DNA from 3 places in the Pseudomonas sp. GW821-FHT07G10 genome. Region 2 is predicted to be linked to each of the others. Evidence: predicted binding sites of a transcription regulator. Region 2 holds the regulator's gene; each other region holds the start of a gene.

Region 1 (6,207 bases), on a different contig from region 2:
GGCTTCAACGTACTGTGAATCCGCAGCAGGATGTCCTTCTTCACCTCAGCGGAGAAGTAGATCAGCACGTTGCGGCAGAACACGATGTCGAACTTGCCAAGACTTGCATAGCTATCGAGCAGGTTGAACGAACGAAACTCCACCCGACTCCTGATCGGTGCCTTGATCGCCCAACGCCCCGGCCCTTTCGGATCGAAGTACCGTTGCAGCCGCTCCGCGGAGAGACCGCGGCCAATGGCCAGACTGTCGTATTCGCCGGTCTTGCAGTTGTTCAGCATGGTGCCGGACAAATCGGTGGCAACGATCTGCACACCCATTTTCAGCTGACCCATGTTGGTCCGCTCGAACTCATCGATCGACATGGACAATGAGTACGGTTCCTGCCCCGACGAGCACGCCGCCGACCAAATGCGCAGGCGCTGGCCAGGACTGGCCTTGATCGACTCGGGCAGTACTTTATTCTTCAATACTTCAAACGGATAGGTGTCACGAAACCACAGGGTTTCGTTGGTAGTCATGGCATCCACCACCATCTCGCGCAACCCGCTGCGCGGCTGGGTCTGAATGCGCTGAACCAGCTCACCCAACGATTTGATGCCCTGCTGCTCCATGAGTTTATTGAGACGGCTCGACACCAGATACTGCTTGTTTTCACCGAGCAAAATGCCACAGGCTTTTTCCAGGAAGACCCGGAACTGTTCGAAATCCAAATTACCCGTAGACAATGATGCCGCCTCTTAAATCGTGTTGACCGCCAAGGGCAAACGCCCTAGCTGTTATCTGCTGCTTTGATCCGGTCGATTACCCGGGATGCCAGGTCATCAGGACGGAATTTGGCAAGGAAGTCATCGGCACCGACCTTCTTCACCATTGCCTGATTGAATACACCTGACAACGAAGTATGCAGGATGATATGTAGCTTTTGCATGCGTGGATCGCTGCGGATCTCGGCCGTGAGCGTGTAGCCGTCCATTTCGGGCATCTCGATGTCGGAAATCATCATCAAGAACTCTTCTTCCGGCTTCTTGCCCTCCTCGACCAGCTTGCGCAGGTAATCCAGCGCCTGTCGGCCGTCGTTCAATGCCACTACATCGACCCCGACGGTCTGCAGACAACGCGTGACCTGCTTGCGCGCTACCGACGAATCGTCGACCGTCAGCACCCGCAGGGAAACGGCCTTGCGCTGCGTTTCAACGTCCACCACACCCGCCGAAATGGATTCCGATGCCGGCGCCACTTCAGCCAGGACCTTCTCGACATCGATGATTTCGACTAACTGATTGTCGACCCGGGTCACTGCCGTCAAATAATGATCGCGCCCGGTGCCCTTGGGTGGCGGATGGATCTCCTCCCAGTTCATGTTGACGATGCGCTCGACCGACCTGACCAAAAAACCCTGGGTCTTGGTGTTGTACTCCGTAATGATTACGAAGGGATTGCTTTGATCCTGCAAACCGCCAGAACCGGTCGCCATTGCCAGATCAAGAATCGGAATGGTCGCCCCCCGAATATTTGCGACACCGCACACGACAGGACTGGATTTAGGCAGCAGGGTCAGTTTGGGGCATTGCAGCACCTCCCGAACCTTGAACACGTTGATCCCATACAGCTGCTGGCCGTCAAGACGGAACAACAACAGCTCAAGGCGATTCTGCCCTACCAATTGTGTGCGCTGGTTCACCGAATCCATTACACCAGCCATGCCCAGACTCCTACACCAACGCTTAAGATCCGATGCACATTCATCACTAAACGGCACGGGGCTTGCTTTTTAACTGCCATGAACGCAAAAACGACATTTTTCCGACACCTGACATCAACGTACCGCAAATTGCTTTGCGCGTTGTCAGCGTTGTGCTTTTTCACCGCTGGCAGCCCTGCCGTTGCTGACTCGGTTACCTTGCCTGATCTGCTTATCGGCGTCACTCAAGGCTTTCTTGAATTCACCGTAGAAGATTATCTGGCAACCAGCCACACCGAAGGACGCTACGAAATTCAGGTCAATCAACTCGACCCTCGCTTGCGCATGCCGTTATGCGACAAGGAATTGACAGCGACGCTGGAAAGTCCGGCTCAGCCTTTGGGCCGCGTAATCGTAAAGGTGCGTTGCGATGGCGCCTCGCCCTGGACCGTCTTCGTTCCCGCTCAAGTGCGCCTGTTTCGAGAGGTCGTTACCACCACTCGCCCACTTAAACGCGCCGGCATCATCGAACCTGAGGACGTCATCCTGCGCGAGCGCGACATCAGCCTGATCAATCAGGGTTATCTGACGTCGGTCGATCAGGCCATCGGTCAGAAACTCGTCCGGCCAATGGTCAGCGATCAGGTCATTACCCTTGTCCACATGGAACAGGCGGAGGTCGTTCGCAAAGGCGATCAAGTGGTGATATCCGTTCGCAGCGGTACGCTCAATGTGCGAATGCCCGGCGAAGCGTTGTCCAACGGCGGTCTGAGCGAACAGATCAGGGTCAAGAATCTGAACTCTCAACGGGTAATCAAAGCGCGCGTGACCGCGCCGGGCCAGGTGGACGTCGCCATGTAGGGAACTGGCGCTGCACTCAGGCGTTCCCTAAACTGTGCCTCAAGCAAGGCAGGTGCCGACTCGCGCCGGCTCATCGAAAATTGAGCCTAAAGTTTTACCGGGTATGGCCGAAAACATGGCAAGCGTCCAAATACCCAGAGGTTTTCTATCATGGTCATCGATTTCAGCCGTTTAAACAGCTCCCCCTCACCCACAAGCAGTACGCGTACCAGCGGCAGCAAGGAAACCGGCGACGCCGGCAAATCCGCGCCGGTGATTACCCCGGCCGAACAGGCCAGTACCAGCCAAAGCGGGGAGTCGGTTCACCTCAGTAATGAGGCTCAACAGTTGCAGAAGGTCACTGACACGCTGCGCGATCAACCTGCTGTCGACAAAGCCCGCGTGGCCGAGTTGAAGCAAGCGATTGCCGATGGCAGCTATAAAGTCGACAGCAACCGTGTAGCCAGCAAACTGCTCAACTTCGAAGCCCAGCGCTAGCCAAAGGCCTGCGCCAGGCTTTTGGACGCTTAAAACCCAAGGCCAGCCATGCACGACACAAATTTACTGCAACTGATCACTGACGATTTTGCTCCAGCTCAACAGTTGCTGGAGTTGCTGCAAGCCGAGGCCCTCGCTTTGCACGGTCGCGACATGCCACTGCTCGAAGATATTCTCGCGCAGAAACAGGCGCTGATCATTTTGCTTGAACAGCATGGGCGTTTACGTAGCCAGATCCTCATCAGCCTGAACCTGCCGGCCAGTCGAAGCGGCCTGGAACGACTTGCAGAGCAATCGTCCATTGGCGATCAACTGCTGTCTCAGAGCGACGAACTCAATCAGCTTCTGGCCAACTGCCAGGCAGCCAACGAACTCAACGGTCGTTCGATCCAGATCCAGCAAGCCACCACCGCCAATCAGCTGAAGATCCTCACCGGTGGCGAACCTCCTGCGCTTTATGATGCCCGCGGATCAACCTCCAAGCTGGCGAAGCCCCGCCCACTCAGTCAGGCTTGAAATCAGAGATGAGCGCTCTATCAAGACGCGAAACATGCTGGCAAAATGCCGGCTCTTGCGTGTGTCGTATTTGTCTGGAGATTGATGAACCGTGTTCAATGCCTTAAACGCAGAAGATGCTCCGCAGCCACCAAAGGCGCTCACGACCCCTTTGGAAATTGCCGCCAATCTGCGGTTGCTGCAAGAGAGCCATGATCCACTGATCATCACTTTTCATGAGCGCACCCAGCGCTTTCAGAGCTATCTGGTCGAAGTCGATCGAGACAGCACCATGATCGCCCTGGACGAGATGATTCCTCGCGATGGCGAACGCTTTCTGCTCAATGGCGAAGCGTTTCGCGTCGAAGGTTTCCACGACGGCGTGCGGATTGCCTGGGAAAGCACCGGCACTCTGACGATCGACGAATCCAATGGCAGTCGCTGCTATCGCGGCACAATGCCTGATGAAGTGGTCTATCACCAACGTCGCAATGCGTTTCGTGCAGCGTTGAAACTGGCTCAACTGGTCAACATCGAACTCGGCGGCGAAAAGCTTAAAGCCCCGATCAAGGGTAAACTGCTGGATATCTCGGCTACCGGCTGCAAGTTGCGCTTTGAAGGCGACATCTCCGACCGCCTGCAACTGGGCGAGGTCTACGACCGATTCATCGCCGCCCTGCCCTTCGGCAAAATGACGGCGCCAGTCGAATTGCGTTATCTTCATCACGAAGAGCGGATCGACACCACCTTCGCCGGCGTACGCTTTCACAACATGAGCGGCCAGGTTCAACGCCAGGTCGAGCGTTTCGTCTATCAGCTTCAGCGCGAAGCACGCCGCTTCGATAAAGACGATTTCTGAGTCAACACCTCAATAAAAAACGGGCAGTCCCTTTCGGTGACTGCCCGTTTTTTTTCTAAGGCCTTACCTGAGTGAAGCTTTGCGCAGGCTCCGGATCTGGCTCCTCGGGCGTTACATCCACTTCGTGCTCCGGCTCAGGCTCCAGGTTTACGGCATTTTGCATCTGTTCGTGCACGACCTGCTCATCAACCCGCGGGTCAAGCGCTGCCACCAGAGGCGAGCTCGACATACTGTCTGGCATGGCGACGTGATGCAGAGGCGCATCATCGACCTGATGCAAGTTTGTCACCGCTTTAGGCCGAATGCGCCACACCAGCACCAGCGCGAAAAAGCTGAAGAACGCATAGAGCATCTGACTGCCAAACAGCTTCATCAGCACACCCGCAGCCAGCGGCCCGATGCTTGCGCCGACGCCGTACGTCACCAGCAACATTGCCGTTAGGGAAACCCTTCGGTCGCCTTCGACATGGTCATTGGAAAACGCCACCGCCAATGGATAAAGACAGAACTGCACCAATGAGCAAAGGAAGCCGGCGACAAACAACACTTCAAGTGGCACCTCGGGCATTATCGCCAGAGGCAACGCGGCCAGCGCCAGAGAAAACGCAAAGCAACGGATCAACAACGCCCGATCATAGCGATCCGACAACCAGCCCAGCGGCCACTGCACCACCAAACCCGCAAAAATGCAGCTACCCATGAACAGGCCGACCTGCTCCGTGGAAAGCCCCTGCTGAGAGGCATACAGCGGCGCCAGACCGTAGAACGAACCAACGATCAACCCCGCCCCCAGCACGGTACTCAACGATTGCGGCACGCGTTTCATAAAGAAACGCGGCTCCATCGGTGCCGGATGCAGGGGCGCCGGGTGAATGCGCCGGGTCATGGCGACGGGCACCAGGCACAAGGCAAAACACAGTGCGACCAGCATCAACAACTCCAGACCCAGCGCCGGGTGCATGACCAGAATCAGCTGACCCAGGACCAACCCGAGGTAGGAAGCAATCATGTAGCCACTGAATACCAGGCCACGCTGCCTGGCTTCAGCCTGCTCATTCAGCCAGCTCTCGATGACCATGTACTGGCACATCATGCCCAGGCCGACGATCATCCGCAGGAACAGCCAGGCTGGCAACCAATCCACCAGACCATGCCCCAGCACCGCCGCGCCGACGATGCCGGCGCAGGTCGCGTAAGCCCGGATATGCCCGACCCGGGCAATCAGCCGGTGACCAATTTTCCCGCCCAGCACCAGGCCGGAATAGTTGGCGGCCATCAACGCACCAACCCACAAACCGTCGACATGGTCGGCAGCCAGGCGCAATGCCAGGTAAGTACTGAGTAAGCCCGAGCCGATCAGCATCATCAGCGAGGCGAAATAAAGCGCTCGAAAGGATTTCCAGATTTGGCGCATCGGCGTTCCGAGCGGCTCCTTGAATTGTGCATCGGGCTACCAGAAACGATAGCCCGACGGCGACGGGTCGGTTATGCCTGGGCCGCTAAAACACGCCGCTCCCAGGGCGTTATTTCATCATGGAAACTGCTCAACTCCATGGTCTTCGAAGCAATGTAGCCTTCGATGAACTCCTTGCCGAACAGTTCCTTTGCCAATTGGCTACGCTTCAGACGCTCAAGTGCTGCATGCAAGGTACAAGGTAACGACAAACTTTCCGGCACTTCAAACTCCCCCTGGACAGCCGGGGTCGGCTCCAGCTCGTTTTCTATGCCGTGAAGCCCGGCAGCGAGACTCGCGGCAATCGCCAGGTACGGGTTGGCATCGGCGCCAGGCAAACGATTCTCGACCCGTCGCGCCACAGGCGAGCTTGCCGGAATC
Region 2 (6,207 bases):
GCGGCAGGGTTGATGGCGGTTATGGGGCTGGTGCCTGGCATGCCGCACGTTTCGTTCCTCAGCCTGGCTGCGGTGGCCGGTGGTATGGCTTATCTACTCTGGAAGAAGCAAAACGTTGTCAAGGTTCAGGCTCTGGAAGAGGTCAAGCGTCAGCAGGAGCTGCTGCCTTCACCGGCGCGTGCTCAGGAAACCAAGGAGTTGGGCTGGGATGACGTGACGCCGATCGACATGATCGGTCTGGAAGTCGGCTATCGACTGATCCCGCTGGTGGACCGTAACCAGGGTGGTCAGTTGCTGGCGCGGATCAAGGGGGTGCGCAAGAAGCTCTCCCAGGATCTGGGCTTCCTGATGCCGACCGTGCACATCCGCGACAACCTCGATCTGGCGCCGAGTGCCTACCGCCTGACCCTGATGGGGGTGATCCTCGCCGAGGCGGAGATCTATCCGGATCGCGAACTGGCGATCAACCCTGGGCAGGTCTACGGCACGCTCAATGGCATCACCGCCAAAGATCCGGCCTTTGGTCTGGAGGCAGTCTGGATCGAAATCAGTCAGCGTCCTCAGGCGCAGTCTCTGGGTTACACCGTGGTCGACGCCAGTACGGTAGTGGCGACTCACCTCAATCAGATTTTGTACAAGCACTCCAGCGAGCTGATCGGCCACGAAGAAGTTCAGCAGCTCATGCAATTGCTGGCCAAAAGCTCGCCAAAACTGGCCGAGGAGCTGGTGCCGGGCGTTGTTTCGCTGTCGCAGCTGCTCAAAGTGCTGCAAGCATTGTTGGCCGAACAGGTTCCGGTTCGCGACATTCGCAGTATTGCCGAGGCCATCGCGAACAATGCGTCCAAGAGTCAAGATACTGCCGCTCTGGTGGCAGCCGTGCGGGTTGGCGTATCACGCGCTATCGTCCAAAGCATTGTAGGCACTGAGTCCGAGCTACCTGTGATCACCTTGGAACCAAGGTTGGAACAGATATTGCTCAATAGTCTGCAGAAGGCAGGACAAGGTCAGGAAGAGGGCGTTCTGCTGGAGCCAAGCATGGCTGAGAAGTTGCAGCGCTCGTTGATCGAAGCGGCGCAACGTCAGGAAATGCAAGGTCAACCGGTGATTCTGTTGGTAGCAGGTCCGGTGCGCGCGATGCTCTCGCGGTTCGGACGTCTCGCAGTCCCGGGTTTGCACGTGTTGGCGTATCAGGAAATTCCTGACAACAAGCAAGTGACCATCGTTGCGACAGTAGGGCCCAACGGCTGAGGTAGTGGTTTATGCAAGTTAAGCGTTTTTTCGCCGCCGATATGCGTCAGGCCATGAAACTGGTTCGCGATGAGCTGGGCGCTGACGCCGCCATTATCGGCAATCGCCGGATCGCCGGTGGTGTCGAGCTGACTGCAGCCCTGGATTACAAACTGTCCGCGCTGGCGCCTCGTGTACCGAACATCGAGCTCGAAGACGAGTTGCGTAAAACCCAGTCGCGAATCGTCACGGCTCAGGCTGAACTGAGCCTGCGCGGTGACGGCGATTCAACCACCAATCGTCAGTTGTTCGCCGGTTTGCCGCTGACCGCCGCCGAACCGTTGATCGAGCCGACCTTCGCTGAGCCCCGTCGTCCAGCACCGGCACCCGCTGCTTCGCCTTCCGTGGATCAGCGCGTGTTTGACTCGATGCGATTCGAGCTCAGCGGTCTGCGTGAGCTGCTGGAAGTGCAGTTGGGCTCGCTGGCCTGGAACCAGTTGCAAGGCAGCCGGCCACAGCAGGCCAATCTATGGCGTCGCCTGCAACGTATCGGTTTGTCCGGTCCGCTGTCGCGCGACCTGCTGGCACTGATTACCGAAATTGAAGAGCCACGTCAGGCCTGGCGCATGCTGTTGGCGCACCTGGCGCGGATGATCGCGACCCCCGAGATCGAGCCGCTGGAAGAGGGCGGGGTGATTGCCATGGTCGGCCCTGCCGGCATGGGCAAGACCACCACGCTGGCCAAGCTGGCGGCGCGTTATGTGCTCAAGTACGGCGCGCAGAACATCGCGCTGGTGAGCATGGACAGCTACCGTATCGGGGCCCAGGAACAGCTCAAGACCCTGGGGCGTATCCTCAATGTCTCCGTGACCCACGTCGACCCGGGCCAGTCCCTGGCGCAGGCGCTCGATCCGCTGTTGCGCAAGCGCGTCGTGTTGATCGATACCGCCGGCCTTCAGGCCAGCGACCCGGCGTTGCGCATGCAGCTGGAAAGCCTGGCCGGTCGCGGGATCAAGTCAAAGAATTATCTGGTGTTGGCAACAACCAGCCAGAAACAGGTACTAACCGCCGCTTATCACAGTTACAAACGCTGCGGGCTGGCAGGGTGCATCCTGACTAAACTGGATGAAACGGCAAGCCTGGGCGAAGTGTTGAGTCTGGCGATCAGTCACGAGTTACCCGTTGCTTATCTGACCGATGGGCCGCGGATTCCGGATGATCTGCATTTACCACGCCGCCATCAATTGGTCAGTCGCGCCGTGAGTGTGCAGATGCAGGAAGAACCCAGCGAAGAAGCCATGGCTGATATGTTCGCTGACCTCTACCACAGCCCGACCAAGCGGGTCGGCTAAGGTAATAACGAATAGATTGCAGTGAATCTACATCGATGGTCTGCCATGCATTGTTTCAGTGGTGAACGCGCAGCCAGTTATGTGGCCTCCGTCTAAGTAAGACAAGGTATAGAAAGAACATGGGCAGCATGCATCCCGTACAGGTGATTGCGGTGACCGGCGGCAAAGGTGGCGTCGGGAAGACTAACGTGTCAGTGAACTTGTCCCTGGCTCTAGCTGAGCTAGGCCGGCGCGTCATGCTGCTGGATGCCGATCTGGGGCTGGCGAACGTCGACGTTCTGTTGGGACTGACACCCAAACGCACTCTGGCCGATGTGGTCGAGGGGCGTTGTGAGTTGCGCGATGTACTGCTTCAGGGGCCAGGCGGCATTCGCATCGTCCCGGCAGCATCCGGTACGCAGAGCATGGTGCATCTGAGCCCGGCCCAACATGCCGGCCTGATCCAGGCCTTTAGCGATATCGGCGACAACCTCGACGTGCTGGTGATCGACACCGCCGCCGGTATTGGTGATTCGGTTGTCAGTTTTGTTCGCGCGGCCCAGGAAGTGCTGCTGGTGGTCTGCGACGAGCCGACCTCGATCACCGATGCCTATGCCCTGATCAAATTGCTCAATCGTGACCATGGCATGAACCGCTTCCGTGTGCTCGCCAACATGGCGCAGAGCCCGCAGGAAGGTCGCAATCTGTTCGCCAAGTTGACCAAGGTCACGGATCGCTTCCTGGACGTGGCCTTGCAGTACGTCGGTGCGGTTCCCTACGACGAGTGTGTGCGCAAGGCTGTGCAAAAGCAGCGTGCGGTCTATGAGGCCTTCCCTCGTTCGAAGTGCGCGCTGGCGTTCAAAGCCATTGCTCAGAAGGTCGATACCTGGCCGCTGCCTGCCAATCCACGCGGGCATCTGGAATTTTTCGTCGAGCGGCTGGTGCATCAAACGGCAGGGCCGGTGCTATGAGCGCCAGCGGGTACAACCTCTACAAGGCGTCGGCACGTGATAGCCAGTACGAGCTGATCGAGCGCTATGCGCCACTGGTCAAGCGTATTGCCTATCACTTGCTGGCACGCCTGCCAGCCAGTGTTCAGGTCGAGGATCTGATCCAGGCCGGGATGATCGGCTTGCTGGAAGTGTCGACCAAATACGACGCCAGCAAGGGCGCGAGTTTCGAGACTTATGCGGGGATCCGCATTCGTGGCGCGATGCTCGATGAAGTGCGTAAAGGTGACTGGGCTCCACGTTCGGTACACCGCAATACCCGGATGGTCAGTGACGCAATCCGCTCAATTGAAGCTAAAACCGGACGTGACGCTAAAGATCACGAGGTTGCGGCCGAACTCCAATTGAGTCTCGATGATTATTACGGGATTTTGAACGACACCTTGGGTAGTCGGTTGTTCAGCTTCGACGATCTGTTGCAGGACGGCGAGCATGAAGGGCTGCACGAGGATGGCGCGAGTGCTCATCTCGAGCCGTCGCGTGATCTGGAAGATGAACGCTTCCAGGCTGCGTTGGCGGACGCGATTGCCAATTTGCCGGAGCGTGAGCGACTGGTGTTGGCGCTGTACTACGACGAAGAGCTGAACCTCAAGGAAATCGGTGAGGTCCTGGGAGTCAGCGAATCGCGGGTCAGCCAGTTACACAGCCAGTGCGCGGCCCGTTTACGGGGGCGTTTGGGGGAGTGGCGAGCGCGCTGACAGGCAGTGTGGGGACACTGCGAACGAGGCTGGTATGGCGTAGCCGCACTGGTCACGGCCCGTTGTGCTCCATGCAACCGTTGAGTGTTACGCCGAATTGATTGAATGGCGCGTTCAGGTGCTGGGCGCGTTTTAAGACTGCTTGGAGGTCGAATTGGACAAGAACATGAAAATCCTCATCGTTGATGACTTCTCAACGATGCGGCGGATCATAAAAAACCTGTTGCGTGACCTTGGGTTCACCAACACGGTCGAGGCGGATGATGGTACTACCGCGATTCCGGTCCTCAACAGCGGGAGCATCGACTTTCTGGTAACGGACTGGAACATGCCCGGCATGACCGGTATCGACTTGCTGCGCCACGTGCGTGCCGATGAAAAGCTCAAGCACCTGCCGGTGTTGATGGTGACGGCCGAAGCCAAGCGCGAGCAAATCATCGAAGCCGCTCAGGCCGGTGTGAACGGCTATGTGGTCAAACCATTCACGGCTCAGGCGCTGAAAGAGAAGATCGAAAAAATCTTCGAACGCATCGGTTGATATGCGGAGCCAGTCCGCCACGGGAGAGCTATGGAGCATAACGAATCTTCACTGGGCGATTTTGAATCGACCCTGAAAAAACATGCCAGCGAACTGGTCGAAAGCCTTGAAAAAGGTAAATTCGGCGACGCGGTGCAACTGATCCATGAGCTCAACCAGACCCGTGATCGCGGCCTGTACCAAGAGGTAGGCAAGCTCACCCGCGAGCTGCATAGCGCAATTGTCAATTTTCATATTGACCCGCACATGCCGCAAGCCGAGGAGGTTTCACAGATCACGGATGCCACTGAGCGCCTGTCCTATGTGGTCAGGCTGACCGAGGCTGCGGCCAACCGCACCATGGACCTGGTCGAGAACAGCACCCCGTTGGTCAATGGCCTGAGCACCGAGGCTCAGGCCTTGAGCGTGGACTGGGGGCGGTTCATGCGTCGTGAAGTCGGTGCCGAGGAGTTCCGTGAACTGGCCCGGCGGGTAGACGGTTTCCTGACGCGTAGCGAGCAACAGACTCGTGTCGTGTCGAGCAATCTCAACGACATCCTGCTGGCTCAGGATTACCAGGACCTCACAGGCCAGGTGATCAAGCGCGTGACCCAATTGGTCACGGAAGTCGAAAGCAATCTGCTCAAACTCGTGTTGATGGCCAGTCACGTCGACCGGTTTGCGGGCATTGAACATGACCGCGAATCGATCCTCGCGGAAAAAGATCCGGAAAAACATCTGTCTCAGGGTGAAGGTCCGCAGATTCATGCCGATAAACGTGAAGACGTTATGTCCGGTCAGGACGATGTAGACGATTTGCTTTCCAGCCTTGGATTTTAGGCCGACTTATCAGGAGCACCCATACACATGAGCTTCGGCGCCGATGAAGAGATCCTTCAGGATTTCCTGGTTGAGGCCGGCGAGATTCTTGAGCAACTGTCCGAACAACTGGTTGAGCTTGAAAGCCGACCAGATGATGCGGACTTGCTCAACGCAATTTTTCGCGGTTTTCACACTGTAAAAGGGGGCGCCGGCTTCCTCCAGCTCAACGAGCTGGTGGAGTGCTGTCACATCGCCGAGAACGTCTTCGACATCCTGCGCAAGGGTGAGCGTCGGGTTGACTCGGAATTGATGGACGTGGTTCTGGAAGCGCTGGATGCCGTGAACGGTATGTTCACCGAAGTCCGCGAGCGCACCGCGATCACCGCTGCAACACCTGAATTATTGGCAGCGTTGGCGCGGCTGGCCGAGCCTGCCGCTGCCGATGTTGCACCGGCGGTTGAAGTGAGCGCTGAACCTGTCGTCGAGAGCGAATCGGGCGACATCACCGACAATGAGTTCGAACAGCTGCTCGATTCGCTCAACGCGGTCAAAGCCCAGGCAGAAACGCCTGCAGTGGTTCAGCTGGCTCCAGCGGCTCCAGG
Region 3 (6,207 bases), on a different contig from region 2:
GTGACGCCTGTGCAGAGGCAGACATACATATGTGAGAACCGTCGCTGGTTATGGCTCAATTGCGATGGATCTTAATGTTAACGAGAATGATTGTCAAAGTGCTTTCTGAAAGCTTTGAGCTGGCATGGGGGGTTGGCTGACGAACGGTATTGGCGCTTTGATGTTGATGTCTTCAAATGTCAGGCCGGCTTTTTAACGTCGTTATAAAAACCGCTAAGGACAGGTCAAAAACGCGGTGTATGATGCTCGGCCCTTGCGAAGGGAGATCACGTCACAGAGTTGTCGCTGACCCGTGGCAGACTTGGCTGGATCTTGTCCTTCACTCCACCACACCAGGAGATATCCAATGAGCGTACTCGTAGGCAAACAAGCCCCTGACTTCACCGTCGCCGCCGTACTTGGCAATGGCGAGATCGTAGATAGCTTCACCCTGTCCTCGGCCATCAAAGGCAAATACGGCCTGGTGTTCTTCTACCCACTGGACTTTACCTTTGTCTGCCCGTCCGAGCTGATTGCTCTGGACCACCGCATTCCTGAATTCAAGGCGCGCAACGTTGAAGTAGTCGCTGTTTCCATCGACTCCCACTTCACCCACAACGCCTGGCGCAACACCCCGATCAATGCCGGCGGCATCGGTCAGGTTCAATACACCATGGCTGCCGACATGAAACACGAAATCTGCAAGGCCTACGACGTTGAGTCCGAAGGCGGCGTGGCCTTCCGTGGCGCATTCCTGATCGACGACAAAGGTGTTGTCCGTTCGCAAATCGTCAACGACCTGCCACTGGGCCGTAACATGGACGAACTGCTGCGTCTGGTCGATGCCCTGCAATTCCACGAAGAGCACGGCGAAGTTTGCCCGGCTAACTGGAAAAAAGGCGACAAAGGTATGACCGCTTCGCCAGAAGGCGTTGCTGCTTACCTGAGCGAGAACGCCGGCAAGCTGTAAGCTGCGCGTCACGCATAAAAAAACCGGCTGAGAGGCCGGTTTTTTTATGGGCGTGATTTCTTCAGGCGACGTGATCAGTCGTTGAAGTCTTCCCAGCCACCCATTTGTTTCCAGCGGTTGACGATGCCGCAGAACAGCTCGGCAGTCTTCTCGGTATCGTAGCGCGCCGAGTGGGCCTCGCGACCGTCGAAGTCGATATCGGCAGTCTGACAGGCCTTCGCCAGCACGGTTTGACCATACGCCAGACCGGCCAGCGTTGCAGTGTCGAAGCTGGAGAACGGGTGAAAAGGGTTGCGTTTCATGTCCAGACGCGCGACAGCGGCGTTGAGGAAGGCCAGATCGAAGCTGCTGTTATGCCCCACCAGAATCGCACGTTTGCAGCCATTGGCCTTCAGGGCCTTGCGTACACCGCGGAAGATATCGGTCAGGGCCGTTTCTTCGCTGACCGCCATGCGCAGCGGGTGATCGAGCTTGATCCCGGTGAACTCCAGAGCCGCTGCTTCGATGTTCGCGCCTTCGAAAGGCTCGACCCGGAAAAAATAGGTGTGTTCGGGGAACACGAAACCTTTTTCGTCCATGCCGATGGTGACTGCTGCGATTTCCAGCAATGCATCGGTGGCAGAGTTGAAACCACCGGTTTCAACATCGACGACTACCGGCAGGTAGCCACGAAACCTGGCCGCCATCGGATGGCGCGAACCGCCGCCACCGTTATGGCCGTCTTGGTCGTCGTCGAAATGGTCTTCACTCACGAGTGTTTCTCCAGCAGACGCCAGCGCAGTTTTTCACCGGCGCGCAGCGGGATTACAGACAGCTCGCCAAACGGCAGGCTGGTAGGGGCGGTCCACTCTTCGCGAACCAGGGTGATGCGGTCGGTGTTTGCGGGCAGGCCATAGAAGCGCGGGCCGTGCAAACTGGCGAAGCCTTCGAGCTTGTCCAGCGCATTGCGCTGTTCGAAGGCTTCGGCGTACATCTCGATCGCAGCATAAGCGGTGTAGCAACCGGCACAACCACACGCGGCTTCTTTGGCGTGTTGAGCGTGCGGTGCCGAATCGGTGCCGAGGAAGAACTTCTCGCTGCCACTGGTGGCGGCGTCGAGCAGTGCTTCCTGGTGGATATTGCGTTTGAGGATCGGCAAGCAATAGAAGTGCGGGCGAATCCCGCCAACCAGCATGTGGTTGCGGTTGTACAGCAGGTGATGGGCGGTGATGGTTGCGCCCACATTGGCGTCCGTCTCACTGACGAACTGGACGGCCTCGCGGGTGGTGATGTGTTCGAACACCACTTTGAGTGTCGGGAAGCGTTCCACGACCCGACGCAGGTGTTCGTCGATGAACAGCTTTTCACGGTCGAAGACATCGACGTCGCCGCGAGTGACTTCACCGTGAATCAGCAACGGCATCCCGACTTCGGCCATGGCCTCCAATGCGGGAAAGATCTTGTCGATGCTGGTGACACCAGAGTCCGAGTTGGTGGTCGCACCGGCCGGATAGAGCTTGGCGGCGTGGACGAAACCACTGGCCTTGGCCTCGCGAATCTCTTGAGGCTCGGTACGATCGGTCAGGTAGAGCACCATCAACGGTTCGAAACGGCTGCCGGCCGGGCGCGCAGCGAGAATGCGCTGGCGATAGGCATCGGCTTGCGCGGCGTTGCGCACCGGTGGTACCAGGTTGGGCATGATGATGGCGCGACCAAAGGTGCGCGCGACATCCGCAACAGTATTGGCTAGCACAGCACCATCGCGAAGATGTATATGCCAGTCGTCGGGACGCAGCAGGGTCAGGCGGTCGGACATTGGGGATTCCAGGCGGGTCAAACTGAAGGGAATGCTACCGGAAAAGACTCTCTCAGGCACTCGCTATCAAGTTTTGCAGCAAGCTTCCGATATCCCATAGGTGTGCTGTAAACAAGTGATATGCCGTAAACGTGTGTCGGTCTTTTGTGTAGAAGCCAGTGGAGCCTCCCGTGCGCCAGCGTTATTTAGCCTTGCTCAGTGTGTTTGTCAGCCTGCCGGCGATGGCTCTGACTTTCCAGACGCGTCTGGAGAGCATCGAGTGGAAGGTCGAAGGCGACAAGTTCGAGTGCCGTCTGACCCAACCCATTACCGATTTTGGCTCGGGTGAGTTTGTTCGGCGTGCAGGCGAACAGGCGACGTTCCGCCTCAAGGCCTACAACTCGATGCTCGGTGGCGGCTCGGCGACCTTGTTGGCGGCGGCTGCGCCCTGGCAGCCGGGGCGCGGCGACATCAATCTGGGTTCGGTGAGAGCCGGCAGCGGCGATGTACTGTTTAACAGCTCACAGGCGCAGGCCGGTCGATTGTTCAGTGGCCTGATGGATGGTCGTAGCCCGGTGGTTCGCCATTATTCCCGTGAGGGTCGTGTTTCCGAAGTTCGTTTGTTGCCGGTCAAATTCAACAAGGCCTACAGCGACTATCAAGCGTGCACAGCCAAGCTGTTGCCGATGAACTTCGAACAAGTGAAGCATGCCGAGGTCGGCTTTCCAGGCGGTGGCATCGACCTGGATGCGCAGGCCAAGGCCAGATTGCAGGTGGTGCTGGAGTTCCTCAAGGCTGATCCAACCGTCAATCACATCGAACTGGACGGTCACTCGGACAACAGCGGCAATCGTCTGACCAATCGCGATCTGTCGCGGCGCAGAGCCTTGGCGGTGATGGACTTTTTCAAGGCCAACGGCATCCAGGAGTCGCAGATCAGCATGCGATTTCACGGCGAGAGTTATCCTCTGGCGCCCAATACCAATCCCGCCAATCGGGCCAGGAATCGCCGGGTCAATGTTCAGCTTGAGCGTGTTGCACCTGCCGAAAAGCCGGCCCCCCAGATCAGCTCCACGGGCAATACCGCGGCGACGTCCTGAAACCGCTGTAATCGTCGCTCGCTCGACATAATCTGTCGCTTCATCGTCATAAGCTGTCGCGCCTCTGTAAATTATCCGGTTTGAGCGGTAGACTAGAAAGCTTTCCGTACAACCCGGTGGAGTAATGGCATGGCGGACGTAAACAAGGTCGTTCTGGCGTATTCCGGCGGCCTGGACACTTCGGTGATCCTCAAGTGGCTGCAGGATACTTATAACTGTGAAGTGGTGACCTTCACCGCTGACCTGGGTCAGGGCGAAGAGGTCGAACCTGCACGCGCCAAGGCACAAGCCATGGGCGTGAAAGAGATCTACATCGACGATCTGCGCGAAGAGTTCGTCCGCGATTTCGTTTTCCCTATGTTCCGCGCCAACACCGTTTACGAGGGCGAGTACCTGCTGGGTACCTCCATCGCTCGTCCGTTGATCGCCAAGCGCTTGATTGAAATTGCCAACGAAACCGGTGCCGACGCCATTTCCCATGGTGCAACCGGCAAAGGTAATGACCAGGTTCGTTTTGAACTGGGCGCCTATGCGTTGAAGCCTGGCGTCAAAGTCATTGCTCCATGGCGTGAATGGGATCTGCTCTCCCGTGAAAAGCTGATGGATTACGCTGAAAAGCACAACATCCCTATCGAACGCCACGGCAAGAAAAAATCCCCGTACTCGATGGATGCCAACCTGCTGCACATCTCCTATGAAGGTGGCGTGCTGGAAGACACCTGGACCGAGCACGAAGAAGATATGTGGCGCTGGACCAAGTCGCCAGAAGACGCTCCGAACGTTGCAACCTATCTTGAGTTGACCTATCGCAATGGCGATATCGTCGCTCTGGACGGCGTTGAAATGACTCCGGCCACCGTCCTGGCCACGCTGAACCGTATTGGCGGCGAAAACGGCATCGGCCGTCTGGATATCGTCGAGAACCGTTATGTCGGTATGAAGTCCCGCGGGTGCTACGAGACACCTGGTGGCACCATCATGCTGCGTGCTCACCGTGCAATCGAGTCGATCACCCTGGATCGCGAAGTCGCTCACCTTAAAGATGAGTTGATGCCTAAATACGCCAGCCTGATCTACACCGGTTACTGGTGGAGCCCTGAGCGTCTGATGCTGCAACAGATGATCGATGCCTCTCAGGCGCATGTGAATGGCGTGGTTCGTCTGAAACTGTACAAAGGCAACGTCATTGTCACCGGCCGTAAGTCCGATGAATCGTTGTTCGATGCCAATATTGCGACTTTTGAAGAGGATGGCGGCGCTTACAATCAAGCGGATGCTGCTGGCTTCATCAAGCTCAATGCATTGCGCATGCGTATTGCCGCAAACAAAGGTCGGAAATTGTTCTGATTGCCTGAATGCGACTCAAGAAAATGGCCCTGCTGCACGCAGGGCCATTTTTTTTGCATGTTATGTTTAGTTCAGGCTGCCTTGTTCGGTGTGAACGCTTGAATGACGCTTGATGTGGCGTTGTTTTTATCCTGCCTCACGCAGAATTCGGGTTGTTCTACCCTGTCTTGATTCTGCTTTTGTTGCGTTGATCTGCCGGGTATCAACGGTGTGCCAGCGGTGCAGTGCCAAGGGCAAATGAAGCGTGTGATGTGCGAATAAATTGATATGCACAAGTGCTGCTTGTCCATGGCGTGATGAGTAGCGCGACTCCTGCTGTTGGAATATGTGGCTCTGTGGCAAGCATCCAGGCATCTATGCCGGTGGGCGAAAGTCTTTCTCCTTGTCGGCGGTGTGATTTTTCTGTTTAAGTAACTCAGGGCCTGGAGGGGTGGTTTTCACTCTTTCCGGACGAGCTGCATCGTCGATGATTTTGATGAAGTGCTTTCCTTTCTCGAAATCGGAAGGCGCGTACAGTGATTTGTAGTTGAAATTCAGCGTGGCAAAGAAAAGCAGTATCAGGGCATAGGGGAAAGTAATCAGGAACCAGACATAGACTTGACGTTCCTCGTAGTCAAGAAATGGAAATGATACGGCTGCCGAAGCTTCTGTTAGCGCTGCGAAGATCGCAATGATGGTCATTGGGTTGGTTGTTTTCTTTCGGTGTCTATTCATTTTTATCTCACTTGATAGTGTTGTTTTTTATATCCTTGGTTTCACGTTGGTGGAGACGCAAGCAGCTAGATGGCTTGATTAAATGCGGCTGCCATCCAGCTCGACGTTACTTTGGGGGTTGCGTATAAATAGGGGATTCCCTTCAAGCGTTGAAGTCGGTACGGTTTGCTCATTATCGATGCTCACGATAAGTATGGGCGTTGTGCAGGTTGGTGGTTTGTTTTTCTGTTGGGTTTTTATTGCTGCTTGTAATGATTTCAGACCCGGTTTGACAACGGGCAGAGCAGACGTAATAGATGCAAGTAGGCGTCTGGCAGGTCAGT

Evidence for each region. The regulator FliA, encoded in region 2, starts transcription of late flagellar genes. The targets are predictions, from matches to a motif close to CTAAAGTTTNNNNNNNNNNNGCCGNTAA.
Region 1: a site for FliA is predicted at 2,629-2,656, ahead of flgM (flagellar biosynthesis anti-sigma factor FlgM). Genes of this name have one in related genera too.
Region 3: a site for FliA is predicted at 2,810-2,837, ahead of AC07O1_RS10535 (flagellar protein MotY). Genes of this name have one in related genera too.

The regions. Positions count from the first base shown of each region.
Region 1 is NZ_JBWKQB010000005.1:203,803-210,009, forward strand. It holds gene cheR (protein-glutamate O-methyltransferase CheR) at 1-725, opposite strand, end outside; gene AC07O1_RS09870 (chemotaxis protein CheV) at 770-1,702, opposite strand; gene flgA (flagellar basal body P-ring formation chaperone FlgA) at 1,781-2,542, shown strand; gene flgM (flagellar biosynthesis anti-sigma factor FlgM) at 2,693-3,019, shown strand; gene AC07O1_RS09885 (flagella synthesis protein FlgN) at 3,068-3,535, shown strand; gene AC07O1_RS09890 (flagellar brake protein) at 3,627-4,373, shown strand; gene AC07O1_RS09895 (MFS transporter) at 4,429-5,787, opposite strand; gene AC07O1_RS09900 (glutamine synthetase family protein) at 5,859-6,207, opposite strand, start outside.
Region 2 is NZ_JBWKQB010000012.1:92,899-99,105, forward strand. It holds gene flhA (flagellar biosynthesis protein FlhA) at 1-1,248, shown strand, start outside; gene flhF (flagellar biosynthesis GTPase FlhF) at 1,260-2,579, shown strand; gene fleN (flagellar synthesis regulator FleN) at 2,699-3,529, shown strand; gene fliA (RNA polymerase sigma factor FliA) at 3,526-4,266, shown strand; gene AC07O1_RS15430 (chemotaxis response regulator CheY) at 4,433-4,804, shown strand; gene AC07O1_RS15435 (protein phosphatase CheZ) at 4,835-5,623, shown strand; gene AC07O1_RS15440 (chemotaxis protein CheA) at 5,651-6,207, shown strand, end outside.
Region 3 is NZ_JBWKQB010000006.1:106,630-112,836, reverse strand. It holds gene AC07O1_RS10555 (bacterioferritin-associated ferredoxin) at 1-29, opposite strand, end outside; gene AC07O1_RS10550 (peroxiredoxin) at 347-949, shown strand; gene rnt (ribonuclease T) at 1,024-1,701, opposite strand; gene pyrC (dihydroorotase) at 1,698-2,744, opposite strand; gene AC07O1_RS10535 (flagellar protein MotY) at 2,915-3,823, shown strand; gene AC07O1_RS10530 (argininosuccinate synthase) at 3,953-5,170, shown strand; partial or broken gene AC07O1_RS10525 (hypothetical protein) at 5,612-5,884, opposite strand.